3 regions of the Hydrogenophaga sp. LT287 genome follow, and region 3 is predicted to be linked to each of the others. Evidence: predicted binding sites of a transcription regulator. Region 3 holds the regulator's gene; each other region holds the start of a gene.

Region 1 (4,017 bases), on a different contig from region 3:
GGCGGCGCGCAGGGCGGCCGTGAGTGTGTGGGGACACATGTTGGTGTCCGGGTCGACCGCGTGCAGGCCTTCGGAGGGTGAAGCGTTGAAGATTTCACTGACGTAGAGCGAAGCATGTGCACGCGCCAATTGCTCCTGGGTGGCCAGGGGCGCGTCGTACGGGATCATGTAGTCCAGCAAGCCCTTGACCAGCAGGTGGTCGTTGATGGCGCCCAGGCGGTCGGGGCATTCGGGGTGGTGTGGGCCCATGTCGTGGCGGGCGCAGTCGGCGTGGGTGATGTAGGCGGACAGCAAGTCGGGTCTCCTCGGCTTTGGTACGGGTGGTGATCGGGCGGTGTTCCCGCAGGCATCGGACGTGCCTGTGCAGGGTGAATTTGCCAATCTAGACCCGAATGCTGACGGCTGCCTTGATGCAGCGCAACATGCACGTGGCGTGCCTCTGGACGGGGCGAACCTGTTCGAGCAGGCGGCTGATGCTCAGCGGCCGGTTGGGGTGTTGAAGCACCTGCCGCTGATGGGTTGTTTTTAATGCAGTCCGGTCAGGCTGGCTGCTACCGCACGTTTGAATGGGGTGAACCGCTCACCCAAACCCACCAGGGCCTGGCGCACGAAGCGGGCGGGTGCTTCTTCGCGGGTGTAGAGCTGGGCCAGTGCGTGGGTGGCCAGGTACAGGCCGCGGCTGGCACGCTGGTGGGTGCGTTGGTAGCGTTCCAGCAGGGCGGGCGAGGCGATGTCCTGGCCTTGCTGGTGCGCCTGGATGAGCAGTTGCGCCAGGGTGTCGATGCTGCGCAGGCCCAGGTTGAAACCGTGGGCGGTAACGGGGTGCATGCCCACGGCGGCGTCGCCCACCGCAGCAAAGCGCTGTGCCACCAGGCGGCGCGCCCACACGCCCACCAGCGGGTAGGCGTGGCGGGTGCTGCACAGGCGCATGGCGCCCAGCTGGTGGCCAAAGCGCTCGGCCATGGCGGTGTTGAATGGGGCTTCGGGCAGGTCCAGCAGCGGTTGCAAGGCTTGGCTGGGCAGGGTGAGCACCACCGACGAACGTGGCAGGCCCGTCTGCGGGCAGGGGTTCATGGGCAGCAGGGCCAGCGTCTGGCCGTGGTCAAACCATTCCCACGCGGTTTCATGGTGGGATTGTTCGTGCGTCATGTTGCACACCAGCATGGTGCGGCCGTAGTCGTGCAGGTCGGCCGGTATGCCCATGGCGCGGCGGGTGCTGGAATGGCGGCTGTCGGCGGCCACGGCCAGCCGTGCGCTCAGGGTGGTGCCGCTGGCCAGGGTGATGTGGGCACCCTGGGCGTTGGTGTGGATGTGCGTGACCTGTTGCTCGCTGTACAGGGTGGGGGGCGTGCCCGGTGTGTCACCGTCCGTGGCCAGGGCCGCTTCAAAGGCGGCGCGGCGGATGTGGTGGTTGGCCACCAGGTGGCCCAGCTCGGGTTTGGGGCTGAGCCTGTGGCTGATGTGCATGCGCGACTGGCCGCGGCCCGCACCGCCGTCGAGCACCAGCGCGTCGCGCAACGGGGCGATGTGGGTTTCGCCCAGGTGGTGCCACACGCCGAGCTGGCGCAGCAGCGCCGCGCTGTGCTGGGTGAGGGCAATTTCACGGCCGTCAAACGCCGGGTTTTGCAACGTGGCCACGCTGCTTTGCTCCACCAGGCCGACGTGCAAACCGCTGCCCCGCAAAGCTTGGGCGAGGCACAGCCCGGCGGGGCCGGCGCCGATGATGATGAGGTCAAAGTCCATGGCGGGGCAGCTTATCGGCAGGCTGCTGCGCGGGGCTTGATGTGCATCAAGCAAAACAGCCCCGGGGTGGCCGGGGCTGTTGGGCTGGGCATGCGTCTGGCGCCCTGGGTTCAGCTTTGTTTGAGCATGCCGGCTTCACAGCCCATGCCACCCATGCCTTTGTGGTCACCGTGCATGCCATGGTGGCCGCCTTTGCCACCCATGCGGTGTTCACCCTTCATGCCGGCGCGCTGCATGCCGCCGTGCGCCTGGGTGTCAAACACTTTTTGCTGTTCGGGCGTGAGCGCGGCGTAGAAACTTTTGGTGGCGTCGATGCGCTTGGCCATCTGTGCGTCGCGCTCGGCTTTCAGGGCTTGCATTTTGTCCAGGCGCTCAGGCGTGGTCAGCTTGGACCAGTCTTCCCGCGCACCGGCCTTCATGGCGCGGGGCTCGTGCGCGGTGCGGGCCACAAAGGCGTTCCAGGCAGGTTCTTGCTCGGCGCTGAGCTTCAGCTCGGCCTTCAGCTTGGCCTGGCGCTCGGCGTGGTATTGCTGCATGCGCTCCATGCGCTGGGCATGGCGTTGGCTCATGTCGGGCTTGCCAGCTTCGGTGGTGGCCTGTGCCATGTGCTGTGCGTGTGTGCCGTGCGGCATGCCACCCATGCCTTGTGCAATGGCGGTGGCCGATATGCCCACAAAAGCGGTGGCCAGTGCGGCGGCGATGAGGCCTTTTTTGGAAATCAGTTTCATGGTGTTCACTCCTGAGTCGGTGGTTGAAAGACGTTCCTGAAACCGCAGCGGGTGTGTGTTTCTGGAATGGGTTCAGTGTGCGAGCACCGTGTATCGGCTCGGTGACCTATTGAGTCGCTTCTGTAAAGTTTTGTTCCGAAGACCCCATGGGTCTTGATCCCGTTTCCGGGTTGAACCTTGCGCCAGATCAAGGATGGCTCAGGTCGTCCAGGATGGGGCAGCCGGGTCGCCCGTCGCCAGGGCACAGGTGCAGCAGACCGTCCAGGCTGCGCTGCATGGCCTGCAGCGCTTCGATGCGCTGGCTCAGTTCGTCGCGGTGTTTTTGGGCAATGCGTTTCACGCTGGCGCTGCTGCGCCGGCGGTTGTGCCACAGGCTCACCAGCTCGGCAATGGCGTCCAGGCCAAAGCCCATGTCGCGCGAGCGGCGGATGAAGCGCAGCGTGTGCACATCGGCCAGGCTGTACTGGCGGTAGTTGCTGTCGGTGCGGTTGACGGTGCCCAGCAGGCCGAGCGATTCGTAGTGGCGCAGCATCTTGGGCGAAATGCCGCTGAGCCGCGCCGCCGTGCCAATGTTGACCGGCCAGGCGTTGACCGCGTCGAGCGACGGATCGGCTTCGCTGGCGTGGCTGCAGGCTTTCATGCCGCGACCGTGTAGCCTTCTTCGCGGATCGCTTCGGCCACCGTTTCGCGGGGCTGTTCGGTGTCCACTTCAACCCGGTTCTGGCTGCGGTCGATGCTGACGACGGCTTGGGGGTCGAGCAGCTTGATAGCGGTGGTCACGGCTTTTTCACAATGGCCGCAGGTCATGCCTTGCACGGAAAAGATCTGGTTCATGGTGGGTTCCAATGGTGTTGGTTAGGGGTGAGCCTATGTTCAAGCTTGACACCGTGTCAAGGTCAAGTCTGATGCAGAAAACAAGATACACCTTGTCGCTTGACCTTCCCACCGGGGTAAAGCTTATGCTGCTGGCATGACAAGTTTGAATGTACCGAACCAAGCCACTGGCCACGCCCAACAGACCGACCCCACCGCTTCGAGCCAGATCGATCTGGGCATCGGGGGCATGACCTGTGCCTCGTGCGTGTCGCGGGTGGAAAAGACGCTGAAGAAGCAGGCGGGTGTGAGCGACGCCACGGTGAACCTGGCCACCGAGTCGGCCCGCATCACGCTGGCGGGCGCGGGCGACGCCGAGACCCTTGCCCGGCTCAAACGCGCCGTGCGCGACGCCGGTTACGAGCCGCGCACCAACGACGCCATGGACGACGCCACCCCCGCACACTGGCTGGGTGTGCCGCTGGATTTGTGGCCGGTGCTGGTGGGTGTTTTGTTGTCGGCACCGCTGGCGCTGCCCATGGTGGGCGACCTGTTTGGCAAACACTGGATGCTGCCCGCCTGGATCCAGTTTGTGCTGGCCACGCCGGTGCAGTTTGTGCTGGGTGCGCGGTTTTACAAAGCCGGCTGGCACGCGCTGAAGGCCCTCACCGGCAACATGGAGCTGCTGGTGGCCATCGGCACCACGGCGGGTTGGGCGCTGTCCACCTGGCTG
Region 2 (4,017 bases), on a different contig from region 3:
GGCATGGCCGTGCTGCTGATCACGCACGACTTGAACCTGGTTCGGCGCTTTGCCGATCGGGTGGCGGTGATGGAGCGCGGGCTGTTGGTGGAGCAGGGCGCTGTCGCCGACGTGTTTGCCGCGCCGCAACACCCCTACACCCAGATGTTGCTCGCCAGCAGGCCGGAACGCGATGTGGTGGAAGCCGCCGTCGTATCTGCTGCACCCCCGGTGTTGCAGGCCCGGCAGATGCGGGTGAGCTATCCCGTGCCGCTGCCGGGCATCAAAGGCTGGTTCAAAAAAGGCGCCTATGTGGCAGTGCAGGGCGCTGACCTGGACTTGGCACCGGGTCAAACGCTGGGCGTCATGGGAGAGTCTGGCTCGGGCAAATCCACCCTGGCACTGGCAGCACTCGGCCTGCTGCCGCACCAGGGCAGCCTGCAAGTCACGGGTACCGATTGGGCCGAGGCGCAGAGGACAGGCCAAAGCCGGTCGCTGCGCCAGCGCATCCAGGTGGTGTTCCAAGACCCGTTTTCATCGCTCTCACCCCGCATGACCATCGAACAGATCGTGGGCGAAGGCCTGCTGGTTCACGAGCCGGAACTGCGGCAAGAGCAGCGGCGCCAGCGCGTGGTGGCCGCACTGGCCGAAGTGGGTCTGGTGCAAGACCCCACCCAGGCCGGCGACTGGTTGCAGCGCTACCCGCACGAGTTTTCAGGCGGGCAGCGCCAGCGGTTGGCCATTGCCCGAGCGCTGATCGTGGGCCCGCAAGTGCTGGTGCTGGACGAACCCACCAGCGCGTTGGACGTGACGGTGCAAAAACAGGTGCTCGCCCTGCTGCAGCGCCTGCAGCGCGAGCGCGGGCTGAGCTATTTGCTGATCACGCACGACGTGGACGTGATTCGCGCCATGGCCCATGACGTGCTCGTCATGAAAGATGGCCAGGTGGTGGAGCACGGTTTGGTGCAACAGGTTCTTCAGCAGCCCGCCCATCCCTACACACGTACGCTGGTTCAAGCCGCCGCTTGAGCTGCCGGGTGCGCGTGCTGGCATCCGCTCGTTTGGGTCTGCGTTGTTCTTGCTCGCCTTCAGGCGCTGCCTCGCTTGCGCAAGGCTTGTGTCGGCGTGCGGTCATACTTGACTTTTATCAACCCCCAGTTTGCGCCGAACCACTATAAAAGCGGGTTCCGCCCGGCTGCCGTGCCCCATGGAAATTCGAATGAACGACCACCCCTCTTCTGCGCCCAACATGCCCGTCCCCGTTTCCCTGGGCTCACCCTTGCGCTGGCTGGCGCTGGGGTGGGCCGATTTGCGCCGCAACCCTGCTCCAGGTCTGTGGCACGGTTTGCTGCTGGCCGCTGGCGGCTGGCTGCTGCTGTGGGGCGCGCGCGACCAGTTCTGGCTGCTGGCCGGTGCTTTTTCGGGTTTCCTGATCGTGGCGCCGATTCTGGCCACCGGCCTTTACCACGTGAGCCGGGCGTGCAACAGCGGGCGTTGCGTGGGCATGCCCGAAGTGATCGCCCTCTGGCGCTCCGGCGACGGTCGCCTGGTTCGATTCGGTTTGTTGCTCGGGCTGGCCGGCACCGGCTGGGTGCTCACCTCGGCAGGTTTGATCACGCTGTGGTCGCCCGAGCCCATCCACAAACCCATCGATTTCCTGCGCCATGTGGTGCTGGTGCGTGACATCGGCCTGTTTGAGGCCTGGTTGCTGCTGGGTGCCCTGCTGGCCGCACCGGTGTTTGCATCCAGCGTGGTGGCCATCCCCATGCTGGTTGACACATCGGTCCCCGTCAGCATGGCGGTGGCCGAGAGCTGGCGTGCCGTGGCCAATCACCCGGCACCCATGGCGTTTTGGGCTGTGCTGATCGGGCTGTTGGTGGGCGTGGGCATGTTCACCGCGCTGTTGGGCTTGGTTGTGGTCATTCCGCTGATTGCCCATGCCAGTTGGCACGCTTACTGCGACCTCACGATGAGACCCGTTTCTCTGCCCAGCGGCATCGAGTCGACTGGCGGAGGCTGAGCCATGGAAACGACCCTGTTTGGTTACACGGAAGGGCAAATCGCCCAATTCGGCCTCACCTTCGGTGTGGGTGCCTTTATTTTGTACATGCTGTTCATCGTGTTAAATCTGGCGCGGGAATCCAAAGCCGGCAAGTTCGGCACCTTCATTCTGTTTCTGGTGCTCTCGTTTGGCATGTTGGGATTCATGGCCAAGAACCTCATTCAGTGGGTCTTGGGCATCTGATCGGTTCGCGCTGGCCTGCGCCCGATTGCCTATCCGGCTTGCATGACGCCGCCCGTTGCATGTAGCGGAACATGCCTCGCTGCTGCGTCCCTCAGGGTTCAGCGAAGTGCCCCCTGTTTGAACGCCGCGCAACTTGCAAATCACCCCTTAACCGGGTTATAATGCGAGCTTCACGACCAAATGGGCGGGTTACTACCGGCCCATTTTTTTTGGCCGAACGCTTTTACCCCCACGCAAACCCTTAGGGCAGACACCACACACAATGGCTTGGCAAGAAACCGTAGAGCAAACCGTCACTGGACTGGGTTTTGACCTGGTGGAGCTTGATCGCTCTGGCAGTGGTTTATTGCGCGTGACTATTGATTGGCCTTGGCAAGCGCCGCAGGCTGGTGAAGCCGCTCCGGTGGAGCGCTTTGTGACCGTGGAAGATTGTGAAAAAATCACCCGCCAGCTTCAGTACTTGCTGGAGGTGGAGGGGCTGGAATACCGCCGCCTTGAGGTGGGTTCGCCGGGTATCGATCGACCGCTCAAGCGTGAAATCGACTACATCAGGTTTGAAGGTCACGTGGTGGATCTCACCTTGAAGGCGCCGATTGGCGTTACCGCCTCCGATGTGTCGGCCAACCGGAAAAAATTTCGCGGCACGCTCGAACGTGCTGAAGACGGCGTGCAGTGGCAAGTGGTCTGGAGCGATGCCCCTGAGGTGAAGCCGGGTGTGCGCGTCAGCAAGAAGCGTGTACCGCCACCGCTGCAGGCGCTGGTGTTCACCTTGGACGATGTCCAGCAGGCACGGCTGGCGCCTATTGTGAGTTTCAAGGGTCGACAGGCTCCAGGTGTCGCTGACGCCGAATGACTGGTGCGCCGCGCGCAAACGAATGCGAATAATTGTGTTGATTCTGAAAAAGATATCCGGAAAGGTGGGCGAGTAAATGAACCGCGAAATGTTGATGCTGATTGATGCCATCTCCCGCGAGAAGAACGTCGAACGCGACGTGGTGCTCGGTGCGGTGGAGCTGGCGCTGGCCTCGGCCACCAAGAAACTCTACAAAGGCGACGTGGACATCCGCGTGGCCATGAACCCGGACGACGGCTCCTACGAGACCTTCCGCCGCTGGTTGGTCGTGCCCGATGAAGCCGGTCTGCAAAACCCCGATGCTGAAGAGCTGCTGACCGATGCCCGCGACGAACTCGCGGACATCGAAGAGGGTGATTTCATTGAGAAGCCCGTGGAAAGCGTGCCGATCGGCCGCATTGGTGCCATGGCAGCCAAGCAGGTGATCCTGCAAAAAATCCGCGATGCCGAGCGCGAAATGCTGTTGAACGATTTCATGTCGCGTGGCGACAAGATTTTTGTCGGCACCGTGAAGCGCATGGACAAGGGCGACCTCATTGTCGAGAGCGGTCGCGTCGAAGGCCGCCTGCGTCGCAGCGAAATGATCCCGAAGGAAAACTTCCGTACGGGCGACCGCGTGCGCGCCATGATCATGGAAGTGGACCTGACCCTGCGCGGCGCTCCCATCCTGCTGTCGCGTTCCGCCCCCGAGTTCATGATCGAGCTGTTCCGCCTGGAAGTGCCTGAAATTGAGCAGGGTCTGCTGGAGATCAAGACCTGTGCCCGCGACCCTGGTTCGCGCGCCAAGATCGCTGTTCATACCCTGGACAAGCGCATTGACCCGATTGGCACCTGTGTGGGTGTCCGCGGTTCGCGCGTCAACGGTGTCACCAATGAGCTCGCTGGCGAGCGCGTTGACATCGTGCTGTGGAGCGAAGATCCCGCCCAGTTTGTGATTGGT
Region 3 (4,017 bases):
ACGGTGTCCGGCCTGTCGGGTGTCACCATTGCTTCGGAAAACAAAGTCGAGGTGTTGCCCACTGAGGTCCGCTCGGCCGTGATTCGGGTTCAGATACCGCCGGATGCTGCAAACCCGGGCTCGCACCCCATCCAGTTCAGCATCCGCTCGGTTGGTGACGAGCCAGTCGAGGTTTCCGAGAAAGCTGCCTTCCTGGTCCCGCGCTGACGACATTCAGCGCCATTTGACATTCCCATTTCGGAGCTACAACATGAGCAACGCGCCCTTGACCCAGCCCCCAAGCCATGAAAATACCCCCTGGTGGAGAATTCCACATGTGGTGTTCGTGCCGGCTCTTCTGTTGTGTGGGGTGATAGCGACCAGCACCATGGTGGTCATTTCGTCGATGGACCAGGATCCGGTGCTTGACAAGGAGGTCTACGAGCGAGAGCGCAGGGCGGCACTGGCACTGGAGGGGCAAGCAAGGATCGATGCGCTGATGGCTGTGCAGCCAGCCAATCAGGGTCGAAACCATGCGGCTTCACCTTTGGTGCCCTCTGAAAAATAATGGCCAGCCTGGCTACCGGTGCAGCTGTACCCGGGTGCTTGTCGCTTTAACAAAACCAGATATGGAAGAGGAGCCGCACCGATGTGGACACAGCGTTTGATGTGGATAGCATGGCCTGCTTTTTTGGTGGCCGCGGTGCTGGAAATGGTGGTGTTTGCTTTTGTCGATCCCAGCGATCTGCATTGGTTTGGCTCTCCTCTGGCCCTGTCGCGGGAAGCGGTTTACACCCTCGCGTTCTTTGTGTTCTGGGGTGCAACCATGGTTTCCAGCGCCTTGACAACTTTGCTCGCCATGTCGCCATTTGAGGTGAACCGTTGCCCGATACCCGCAGACGAGCGACCAACCGACTGCGCCAAGAACGGTCGCTGCGGCTGAAACGGCTAGCGCCTTCAGCGCCAACAAAAACCCCGGAGAGGCGTATGCGCCTGTCCGGGGTTTTTTTGTTGGGCATTCGCCCAGGTTTTCGTTGTGTGTCGCGGTGGATTCAGCGGCAAGTTTGCGGATTCACGATCTGCTTGAGCCCTTCGGTGCTCTTGATGTGAACATAGCGCTGTTTCACTTCGATAATGCCGTCGTCAACGAACTTGGAGAAAGTGCGGCTCACCGTTTCGAGCTTCATACCCAGGTAGCTGCCGATCTCTTCGCGGGTCATGCGCAAAATCAGCTCGGACTGTGAGAACCCGCGGGCATGAAGCCGCTGGACCAGATTGAGCAAGAAAGCCGCCAGCCGTTCTTCGGCGCGCATGCTGCCCAGCAGCAGCATCACCGAGTGGTCGCGCACGATCTCGCGGCTCATGATCTTGTGGACGTGGTGTTGCAGGGTGGTGAATTCGCGTGAGAGCTCTTCCACCTGGTCAAAAGGCATCACGCACACCTCGGCGTCCTCCAGTGCAATCGCGTCGCACGAGTGGTGGTCGCTGACGATGCCGTCCAGGCCAATGATTTCTCCCGTCATCTGAAAGCCGGTCACCTGGTCACGGCCGTCTGCGGTAGTAACGCAGGTTTTAAAAAAACCAGAACGAACGGCAAATAGCGACGTGAACTTGTCGCCCGTGTTGAAGAGCGCGGAGCCGCGCTTGATGCGGCGGCGTGTGGAAATCACCGCGTCGAGCTTGTCTATCTCTTCGCTGTTCAGACCCATGGGCAGGCACAACTCCCGCAGGTTGCAGCTTGAGCAGGCGACTTTGATGCTTTGAATGTCCATAATTTTTCCAGGATTGCGGGGTTAGCTTAACGCATCGGCCCGAGCACTGTCGAGAAAAGGCCGGTCTGGAGTCTGGGGGCAATCCTGGGGACAACCCCCGGTCCGACCGAGGCCTTGATCAAGATCAAAGGCGCTGGCGCGCTCATGCGGCACATTCAGCCCTCAGAACTGGAGAACTGTTTGTGAGTCATGCTATTTCCAACGAGTTGCTCAAGCGATTCGACATTCCTGGGCCTCGTTACACCTCGTACCCGACGGCAGACCGATTCGTCGAAGCTTTCGCGGAGCAAGACTATATACAAGCGCTGGAGCAGCGCCGAGTGGGTTCCATGGCGCTGCCGCTGTCGCTGTATGTGCACATTCCGTTTTGTGAGTCGGTCTGCTACTACTGCGCCTGCAACAAGGTGATCACGAAGCACCACGAACGTGCAGCCGAATACCTGCGCTATCTGTCTCGTGAGGTGGAGCTGCAGGTGCAGCACTTCGGGCAAGGTCACAGCGTGTCGCAGCTGCACCTGGGCGGCGGTACCCCCACTTTTCTGTCCGATGCCGAGCTGGAAGACCTGATGTCGATGATCCGGCGCAATTTCACGCTGGTGCCGGGTGGTGAGTATTCGATTGAAGTGGACCCTCGCACGGTGACCGACCAGCGGTTGCAGACGTTGGCCAGACTGGGCTTCAACCGCTTGAGCTTTGGTGTGCAGGATTTCGATCCGGCGGTGCAAAAAGCGGTGCACCGGGTGCAACCCGCTGAACAGGTTTTTGCCCTGGTGGAAACCGCCCGCAAGATCGGGTTTGAGTCGGTCAATGTGGACCTCATCTACGGTTTGCCCCTGCAAACCCCGGAATCTTTTGCGCGCACCTTGGCCCAGGTCAACGAGTTGCGTCCGGACCGCATTGCGCTGTATGCCTACGCCCATCTGCCTTCGCGGTTCAAGCCACAGCGCCGCATCATCTCTGCCGAACTGCCCAGCGGCGGCGACAAGCTGGCCATGCTGTCGGCCTCGCTGGACGCGTTCATGGACGCGGGGTATGTGTATGTGGGCATGGACCACTTTGCTTTGCCCACCGATGCACTGGCCGTGGCCAAGCGCCAAGGTCGTCTGCACCGCAACTTTCAGGGCTACAGCACCCAGCCCGATTGCGATTTGATCGCTCTGGGCGTTTCGGCCATCGGACGCATTGGCGCCACCTACAGCCAGAACGCCAAAACGCTCGACGAGTACTACGACGCGTTGGACCAGGGGCGTCTGCCCATCGTGCGCGGCCTGGCGTTGACGCGGGATGACCTGTTGCGACGCTCCGTCATCATGTCGCTCATGTGCCAAGGCCAGTTGCAATACGAATCCATCGAGCTCGGCCACCTGATCGATTTCAAGTCCTACTTCGCGCGTGAGCTGGAAGTGTTGTCCGGCTTTGTAGAGAGCGGGTTGGTCACCATGGATGACACGGGCGTCGAGGTCACGACTACAGGTTGGTTTCTCGTGCGTGCCATCGCTATGGTGTTTGACAAGAACCTGCAGGTTGACCTGGACCGGGCGCGTTTTTCGAAAATCATCTGAGCGTTCAGCGGGATACCGCGGGCGCAGGCGTTGCCCGTGCCCGGCCTGCGCTACAGTGACTTATGCAGACTTCAATGGCGATCACGGCCCTGTTCATGGGCCTCGCGGGCGGGCCCCACTGCGTGGCCATGTGCGGCGCGGCTTGCGCGGGCATCAGCCGTGCGGCGGGTGAGCGCAGCACCCGCGCGCTGTGGACCTTCCAGTTCAGCCGCATGCTGGGCTACGCACTCTTCGGCGCCTTTGCCGCCGGCTCGGTGCAAGGCCTGGCCTGGTTGGGCACCAACACCGCGGTGCTGCGCCCTGTGTGGACCATGTTCCATGTGGCCGCTCTTTTGCTCGGTGCCGTGCTGATCTGGCAGGCCCGCCAGCCCGCCTGGATTGAAAACCTCGGTCAATCGATTTGGCGAAAGGCCCGTCCTGTGATGGCCTCCCTGGGACAGCGCGCACCTGTGGTGTTGGGTGTCGCTTGGGCACTCATGCCTTGTGGCTTGCTGTATTCGGCCTTGCTGGTGGCGTCCCTGTCGGCCAATGCAGCAGAGGGCGCTGCCATCATGGCGCTGTTCTCCATCGGCACATCCATATCGCTTACCGCAGGTCCTTGGCTGCTGTTGCGGTTGCGCGGTGGCCGCTCAGGTGCGTGGGGCATTCGCCTTGCCGGTCTGGCACTGGCGGCCACGTCGGGCTGGGCCCTGTGGATGGGCATC

Evidence for each region. Region 3 encodes FNR, which switches genes on or off when oxygen is low (the NO sensors DNR and NnrR bind a similar motif). Its sites were predicted from a motif close to TTGATNNNNATCAA; they were not measured.
Region 1: a site for FNR is predicted at 1,780-1,793, ahead of ubiM (5-demethoxyubiquinol-8 5-hydroxylase UbiM). Genes of this name have one in related genera too.
Region 2: a site for FNR is predicted at 1,117-1,130, ahead of AC0GNR_RS13875 (DUF2189 domain-containing protein). Genes of this name have one in related genera too.

The regions. Positions count from the first base shown of each region.
Region 1 is NZ_JBVPZC010000023.1:41,989-46,005, reverse strand. Features, by position in the region: gene AC0GNR_RS15025 (histone deacetylase family protein) at 1-249, opposite strand, end outside; gene ubiM (5-demethoxyubiquinol-8 5-hydroxylase UbiM) at 526-1,743, opposite strand; gene AC0GNR_RS15015 (Spy/CpxP family protein refolding chaperone) at 1,854-2,471, opposite strand; gene cueR (Cu(I)-responsive transcriptional regulator) at 2,659-3,111, opposite strand; gene AC0GNR_RS15005 (heavy-metal-associated domain-containing protein) at 3,108-3,305, opposite strand; gene AC0GNR_RS15000 (heavy metal translocating P-type ATPase) at 3,442-4,017, shown strand, end outside.
Region 2 is NZ_JBVPZC010000019.1:41,627-45,643, forward strand. Features, by position in the region: gene AC0GNR_RS13870 (ABC transporter ATP-binding protein) at 1-1,008, shown strand, start outside; gene AC0GNR_RS13875 (DUF2189 domain-containing protein) at 1,199-1,999, shown strand; gene AC0GNR_RS13880 (DUF2788 domain-containing protein) at 2,003-2,224, shown strand; gene rimP (ribosome maturation factor RimP) at 2,487-3,077, shown strand; gene nusA (transcription termination factor NusA) at 3,154-4,017, shown strand, end outside.
Region 3 is NZ_JBVPZC010000018.1:53,657-57,673, forward strand. Features, by position in the region: gene ccoG (cytochrome c oxidase accessory protein CcoG) at 1-207, shown strand, start outside; gene AC0GNR_RS13600 (hypothetical protein) at 251-547, shown strand; gene AC0GNR_RS13605 (hypothetical protein) at 629-922, shown strand; gene fnr (fumarate/nitrate reduction transcriptional regulator Fnr) at 1,032-1,751, opposite strand; gene hemN (oxygen-independent coproporphyrinogen III oxidase) at 1,934-3,313, shown strand; gene AC0GNR_RS13620 (sulfite exporter TauE/SafE family protein) at 3,388-4,017, shown strand, end outside.